Regions from separate parts of the Frankia sp. AgPm24 genome, predicted to be linked through region 2. Evidence: riboswitches for the same ligand, from Rfam matches in the RefSeq annotation. Region 2 holds a riboswitch; each other region holds the start of a gene.

Region 1 (2,257 bases), on a different contig from region 2:
GCAGGACGATAAACGCGGTCATCCCCGCCAGGGACCGCTTGTCCGCCCCCGTGAGGCTGTGCCGGAACCGGGCCAGCCGCCTCGGCAGGGACGGCTCGCCGACGCCGGGGGATGGGTGGGCCACCAGAGGTCTCCTCACTGCGGGGAACAGGCTCGACGCGGGCCCAGGAGGGAATGGTGTCAACGGCCACGCGGAAGCAGGACCCACATCGCTCGGCTGGATCGGCGAGTGGTCCGTGTCGTGACTGCGGGGCACCGGATCGGACAGGTCAGCCGGAGGCGCCGGAAGGGCTCCGTCGACCCGCCGGCATCAACACAGATGCAACTATGTCGCTCTTGCAAGGATGTTGCAACTGGCATGATGTGGGGCCGACCGCGCTGGTTTGGCTGATGGGGCGCCGTCAGGCGGCCCATCAGCGCTCGCGGCGTCCATAGATGGCAAGCGTCGCGGGGCCGACGACGTCCAGCCCGGGGATCGCCGCCAGATGCGCGACCGCGCCGGGAGCGGGTTCGGCCGGGCTCCGCGATCTCGCGCAGCGTGCCGCAGCTGGTACACACGACATGCAGATGGGGCTGCTCGGCCGCCCCAGGGCGGCTGCTACGTCAGCGATGAGCTGCCGCAACCGCGCCTGTTCGTCGCGCAGGATGTGGCCGCGGCTGGTCTCGGCGCCGAACTGGCGCCGGCTGGCCTGCAGTCGCTCGTACTCCGCCCAGGGGACAGTCGCGAATTCTTCGTCATCGTCGACCGGCCGTCGGGGCTTCACAGTCTCCGCCACAGCTTCTCTGGTGTCCGGGCGATTACCCATTCGGATGAAATGTAACTCTCAGTGACCTAATCATGGCAGGTGAGCCGCACAGGACACGCTCACGTTCCGCACCTCCCGGCTCGCCAGAGTCGGGCACTACCAGACGGTCCTTGCGGGATCCCAGAAGCCCACCCCGCGATGATCGGCCCCAGCCCGGTGGCCGTGGCGCGACCCCAGGGTTCCCGTCGGACCTGCCCGCTCCGGTCACACCGAGCCGGCTGGCCACATTGTCCGTTCTGTTCTCAGTTGTTGACAGGAACCCGGTGGAAACCAGATAATCCGATTGCTTGTGCGAGGAAGCCGGTGAAATCCCGGCACGGTTGCGCCACTGTGACCGGCCCGTCCGTCCTTCGGGGCGGCGGGGCGGGAGTCAGACCCGAGCACCAGCAGTCCGACCAGTCGGGACGCACAATCCCAGGGGGCACCTATGACGACACCCATCGCCGATCCGCAGTCGCGGCATCGGTCGATCTCCTTCCCGCTGACGGCTCGAGCGGCGGCCCTGGGCCTGACCGCGCTGCTGTCGCTGCTACTGCTCTACTTCATCGGAGTCGATCAGGGCGCCACGTCGATGTTCGGCTCGGATACGCATATCCACGAGTTCGTCCATGACGCGCGTCACTTCCTCGGCTTCCCCTGCCACTGAGCAGGGGTTGACGACGCGGATGCGGCGGCGGTCGCGCCACGAGACCGGGCTGGTTTCCCTTCCCGATGACTCGCGTTCTGGCCGGCCATCTCCCTGCTTCGGCATTCTTCCGGCATTTGGTTCACTGACCGGCAGAAATTCCGGGTGATAGCAGCACAATCAGCCAGTACTTCTTGCGGGCAGATAATTTTCAGCATATTTTTGCCATGTCGTGGTGTTCGGGAAGCCGGTGACAGGCCGGCGCGGCCCTCGCCACTGTGATCGGGATTTCCCGGCCTTTTCCACGTCGTCCGCGTGGAGTCACTGGGCTGCTGTTGCGCCTGGGAAGGCGGGCCGGGGAAGGCTTACCCGTCAGCCAGGAGACCGGCCACGGCATCCGAGTGACCCTTCCACGAGGTGTTGGAGAGGCGGTCCGCGTGCGCGCGCCGACATACCTTTTTCTTCCCATCGATGCCGGACGACGCCACCGCGGCGAGCCCGGGAGATCCGATCCGTCCCCTGCGCGGTCGCCGAGGTGGGCGCGCCGCGGCCGTGGTGGCGTCCGGCCGCTGGTCGCCGTCCTCGCCGCGCTCCTTGCCACGGTGTCCCTCGGTGCCTGCGGGGACGACGACCCGGGGTCGGCGGGCGGAACCGACACCCGCGGCTGCATCACCGACTTCAGGCAGGACACCGACTACTTCCCGGTCAAATCGACGTTCAGCCACGCCCGAAACGTCACGATCAGCTATCACCAGAGCTATCAGGTACTCACCGTCAAACAGCCCTACCCGGATGGCCGGCCCGAGTCCTATGTGCTGGTGCACTG
Region 2 (2,257 bases):
TTCGCTACGCAGTTCCAGGTCGATTCCGCCGGCGTCTCCCCCATGCGTCGCGCGCGTCGCCCCCTCCCGCGCCGGAGCCGGCAGCCTGACTGCCGTCGTTCTCCGTACGCCCGCGGGCACGGACCACTACCCGGCGGTCCCAGGTGCGGTCCCTGGTCAGGATGCCGGACGACGTCGAGCGCACGGTCCGAGGTGAATATGGGTTTCATCACCGGGGGTGGACGGTTCCCCCGCGAACCCGTCGGTATGCCAGGCCGCGGCCACCGCGACGGGTCCGCGACCCGCCCGCGTCCGGGTGGCCACCACCATCCCGAGGGCCACCTGGATGGCCCGAACGGGCAGCCCACAAACGGGCCCGGTCCCGAACCCCGACCGAGACCCTGGAATGCCGAAGGGGCCTGGAATGCCGAAGGGGCCTGGAATGCCGAAGGGGCATAGCCCCAATACCGAACGCCGCAGACCTGATACCGAACGCTCGCAGCGCTGGAACCGAGGACCGAGGACCGAGGACCGAGGACCGAGGACCGAGAATCGGGGACCGTGGACCTGATGCCGAGGCCTGGTAGGTGTGATGCCGAGGGTTGTTCAAGGATTGCGACCTCTCCCCTGCCAAACAACCCTCGGCATGCGGCCGAGGCCGGCATGTGCACGAGCGGACGAACAGGCGGACGAACGGGTGGATGAACGGGCGGATGGGCGAACGACCGACCGTGGCCTCGTCACGGCTCGGTCTGGGTCACGGCTCGGTCTCGGTCTCGGTCTCGGGACGGGCCTGCCACCGCTCGCGGTGCAGGACGTCGGCCAGCGGGCGGCGTCGGGCCCAGCCGTGCCGCTCCAGGTCGGGCAGTTCACGCAGGGCCGTCACCGGGCCCAGGCACAGCCAGGCGACCGGGCGGATGCCGGCCGGGATCGCGAGCAGGTCGCGGACGAACGGTTCGCGGTAGAACGACACCCAGCCGACGCCGAGGCCCTCCGCGGTCGCGGCCAGCCACAGGTTCTGCACCGCCAGGCAGACCGAGTAGAGCCCGGTGTCGGCGATCGCATGCCGGCCCAGCACCGCGGGGGCACCGCGGGCCGGGTCGTAGGTGACGACCAGCGACAGCGAGGACGCCAGCACCCCGTCGATGCGGATCGGGGCGAACCGGGCGGCCTGCGCGGCGTCCAGGGACTCGGTGAACACCGCCCGCTCGCGCTGGACATGCGCGGCGAAGGCACGCCGGGTGGCGAGGTCGGTGACGACGACGAAGTCCCAGGGCTGGCTCAGCCCGACACTCGGCGCGGCATGCGCGGCGGCGAGCACGCGGTGCAGCACCGCGTCGGGCACCGGGGCGCCGGTGAACTCGCCGCGTACATCCCGGCGGCGATACAGCAGGTCGTAGAGGGTTTCGGTCTCGATGGTGCGACGATCACGTTCGGTGGACACGCCAGGCTCCCGCTGCCGGGCCGCCGGTGAGGGCGGCGCTGTGGCGGGGCCGGTCTTCGGACTCCCGGATCGACGCCGACCGCCCGCCTTCCCAGGCCGATCCGGCCCAGTGGCTGCGTGGGAGACGCGTGGGCGGCTGCTCCCCGGTCACCGCGGCGGGCCCGTGCCGGACTTCCACCGGCTTCCCGATTCTTCCCGGTCACCCGGGACACCCCGCATACGTTGCCGGGGCGGACGCTACCCGCTCGCCGGGTCCGGCCTGCCGGTTCGTCACCCGTCCGGGCCAGTCACGCGCGGGACGAACGGCGCGACCGTCGGCGCAGGAGCGGCGGGAGAGCCGGCGGGTTGCGGCCGAACCGTGAAAACGGCGCCCGGGCCCCATTTCCCGAGGACTTTTCACTCCGGTATGGTTCCTCCGAGCAGCCGGGCTCACCGGAGTGCAACTGGTCGGATCACGTCGGACGGGGAGCAGCGTGACGGTCGGCCCGGGATTCCCGCCTGGCGAACGTCCAGTGCCGGGTGTCGGCGCTGGCGGCCGGTGGGAGCTGCCCGGACTACCCCTTCGCCCGCACGATCCGGACGAAATCGGACCATATCGCCTGCGGCGTGTTCTCGGCGAAGGCGGGATGGGGACCGTCTACTATGCCGCCCGCGACGGGGCCGCCCCGGTGGCGGTCAAAGCCATCCGTTCCGAGTACGTCCTCGCGCCGGGTTTCCGGGGCCGATTCCTGCGGGAAATCGAGAACGCCCGGCAGGTGCAGCCCTTCTGCACGGCGGCGGTCCTCGACTTCGACACCGGTGACACTCCCTACCTGGTGACGGAGTATGTCAACG
Region 3 (2,257 bases), on a different contig from region 2:
GCCGCGGTGTCCGAACCCGACGGGTCGAGGGCGCTCAGGGCGGCGCCCAGGTGGTAAAGCGACTCGTGGAGGACCCGCAGGACCCCGAACACGGCGAACATCACCGGCGCGTCGCCGGGGTGGGTGCGCCAGGAACGGCCGGCGAAGGTGACCTGGGTGGTCTGCTGGCCGGCGCCGAGACAGTCGAAGGCGACGCAGCCGGCGAAACCGCGTCCGGTCAGCTCGGTGTGGATACCGCAGCGATGCTCGCCGTCCAGATGCCGGCAGGCGACACCGGGGGGTTTGCTGATCGGGAAGTCCGCGGACGCGGTGAACCCGGGCACCACACAGCACAATCCCGCGCATCGGGCGCAGTCGGCGCGCAGCCCGGCCCGTACCCGCGCCACGTCCACCAGGGTGAGCGTGACCGCCGTGGCCCGGCCGGCGGCCGGGACGGACCCCGTGGCCGTCCCCGTCGTCCCCGTCGTCCCCGGGTCGGTGCAGGCGGGTGCGGGGGGTGGGCCGTCCGGTCGGGGGGTGGACACGGGGGGTCTCCTTCGCCTCGTCCCACCGGGAGCGCGGCACGTCGGCGGGTCGGGCCGGCGGGTGGGGCCTGGACGACGACGCCACCGCGGCCTGGCGGATGTGACATGCTGGCGGACGCGACAGCTAGCGGAGGAAGCCGGTGCGAATCCGGCGCGGTCCCGCCACTGTCACCGGAGAGCGCCGCCCTCCACGTGCCCTACAGCCACAGGGGCAGGTCACGACCGCCAGCGCGGTTGGAAGGCCGACGGCGGCGCGCAGGATCCGGGAGCCAGGATACTCCGGCCGTCGCGATGGACGACCACGGGCGAGGACCTGGGGAGGACCAGCGGCATGCCAGCACCACCCACAGCACCATCCGGTTCCACAGCAGCACCCGGTTCCGCGGAACCGGCCACGGCGCTCCCATCCGGTTGCGCGCAACCGTCGAGTGTCACCACCTCGCCGGCGGGTCGGGCCGATCCGTTCGCCGCGGACCGGGTCGGCGGGTTCCCGCTGGCGGCGGTCGTCGGGATGGACGATCTGCGGCTCGCGTTGCTGCTCAACGCGGTCAGCCCGGCCCTCGGCGGGCTGCTGGTGCGCGGGGAGAAGGGCACGGCCAAGTCGACCGCGGTCCGCGGGCTTGCCGACCTGCTCGCCCCGGTCGAGGTGGTCCGCGGCTGCCGGTTCGCCTGCGCCCCGGCCGCCCCCGACCCGCGCTGCCCGGACGGACCGCATCCGCCCGCCTCCCCACCCGGCGCGGACCCCACGTCCACCTCGTCCGCGTCCACCTCGCCGGTGTCCGTGTCGGTGGTGCGGCCGGTGCGGCTGGTGGAGCTGCCGGTCGGCGCGTCCGAGGACCGGGTCACCGGCAGCCTCGACCTGGACCGGGCGCTCGCCGACGGGGTGAGTGTGCTGCGTCCGGGGCTGCTGGCCGCGGCCCACCGCGGCATCCTCTACGTCGACGAGGTGAACCTGCTCGGCGACCATCTCGTCGACGTCCTGTTGGACGCGGCCGCGACCGGTGTCGCCCACGTCGAACGCGACGGGGTGTCCGCCCGGCATCCGGCGCGGTTCGTGCTGGTCGGGACGATGAACCCCGAGGAGGGCGAGCTGCGCCCGCAGCTGCTCGACCGGTTCGCGCTCACCGTCACCGTCGCCGCCAGCCGTGACCCGCGGCTGCGCGCCAAGGTGGTCCGTCGCCGCCTGGCCTACGACGCCGACCCGGCCGGGTTCGTCGCCGCCTGGGCGCCCGCGCAGGCCCGCCTCGCCGCCCGGGTGGCCGCCGCCACCGTGCGCCTGCCGGCGGTGACCCTCACCGACGCCGCGTTGGACGCGATCGCCGCGATCTGCGCCGGCCTCGACGTCGACGGGATGCGCGCCGACGTCGTGCTGGCCCGCACCGCGCTGGCACTCGCCGCCTGGTCGGGACGCGACACCGTGCGCGCCGCGGACCTGCGCACCGGCGCCCGCCTCGCCCTGCCGCATCGGCGCCGCCGCGGCCCGTTCGACGCCCCCGACCTCGACGACGCCACCCTCGCCGCGGTCCTCGCCGACGCCCTGGCCGGCCTCGATGACGCCGTGGCCGCCGAAAGCAGCGCCCGTGAGCAGGCCGAGGCCCGCCGCCAGGCCGGCGCGTCCTCGAACGCCGCCACCGCCCGCCACCCCGACACCGGGAACAGCCCCGAGGATCCTGATGGGTCGGAGGGCCCCGGCGGGAACGACGACGGCGATCACGATGAGGACGGTCCCGACG

What was found. Region 2 has a riboswitch for cobalamin ahead of bluB (5,6-dimethylbenzimidazole synthase). Riboswitches for the same ligand answer to the same signal wherever they lie in the genome.
Region 1: another riboswitch for cobalamin. It lies ahead of MXD61_RS06100 (CbtB-domain containing protein); the one in region 2 lies ahead of bluB (5,6-dimethylbenzimidazole synthase).
Region 3: another riboswitch for cobalamin. It lies ahead of MXD61_RS06705 (VWA domain-containing protein); the one in region 2 lies ahead of bluB (5,6-dimethylbenzimidazole synthase).

The regions. Positions count from the first base shown of each region.
Region 1 is NZ_JALKFW010000138.1:20,271-22,527, forward strand. Features, by position in the region: gene MXD61_RS06090 (HoxN/HupN/NixA family nickel/cobalt transporter) at 1-124, opposite strand, end outside; gene MXD61_RS06095 (hypothetical protein) at 414-776, opposite strand; cobalamin riboswitch at 1,051-1,221, shown strand; gene MXD61_RS06100 (CbtB-domain containing protein) at 1,234-1,452, shown strand; cobalamin riboswitch at 1,648-1,839, shown strand; gene MXD61_RS06105 (ABC transporter substrate-binding protein) at 2,001-2,257, shown strand, end outside.
Region 2 is NZ_JALKFW010000203.1:77,190-79,446, reverse strand. Features, by position in the region: gene bluB (5,6-dimethylbenzimidazole synthase) at 737-1,423, opposite strand; cobalamin riboswitch at 1,453-1,654, opposite strand; gene MXD61_RS18700 (serine/threonine-protein kinase) at 1,861-2,257, shown strand, end outside.
Region 3 is NZ_JALKFW010000144.1:12,436-14,692, reverse strand. Features, by position in the region: gene MXD61_RS06710 (pentapeptide repeat-containing protein) at 1-524, opposite strand, end outside; cobalamin riboswitch at 655-804, shown strand; gene MXD61_RS06705 (VWA domain-containing protein) at 1,036-2,257, shown strand, end outside.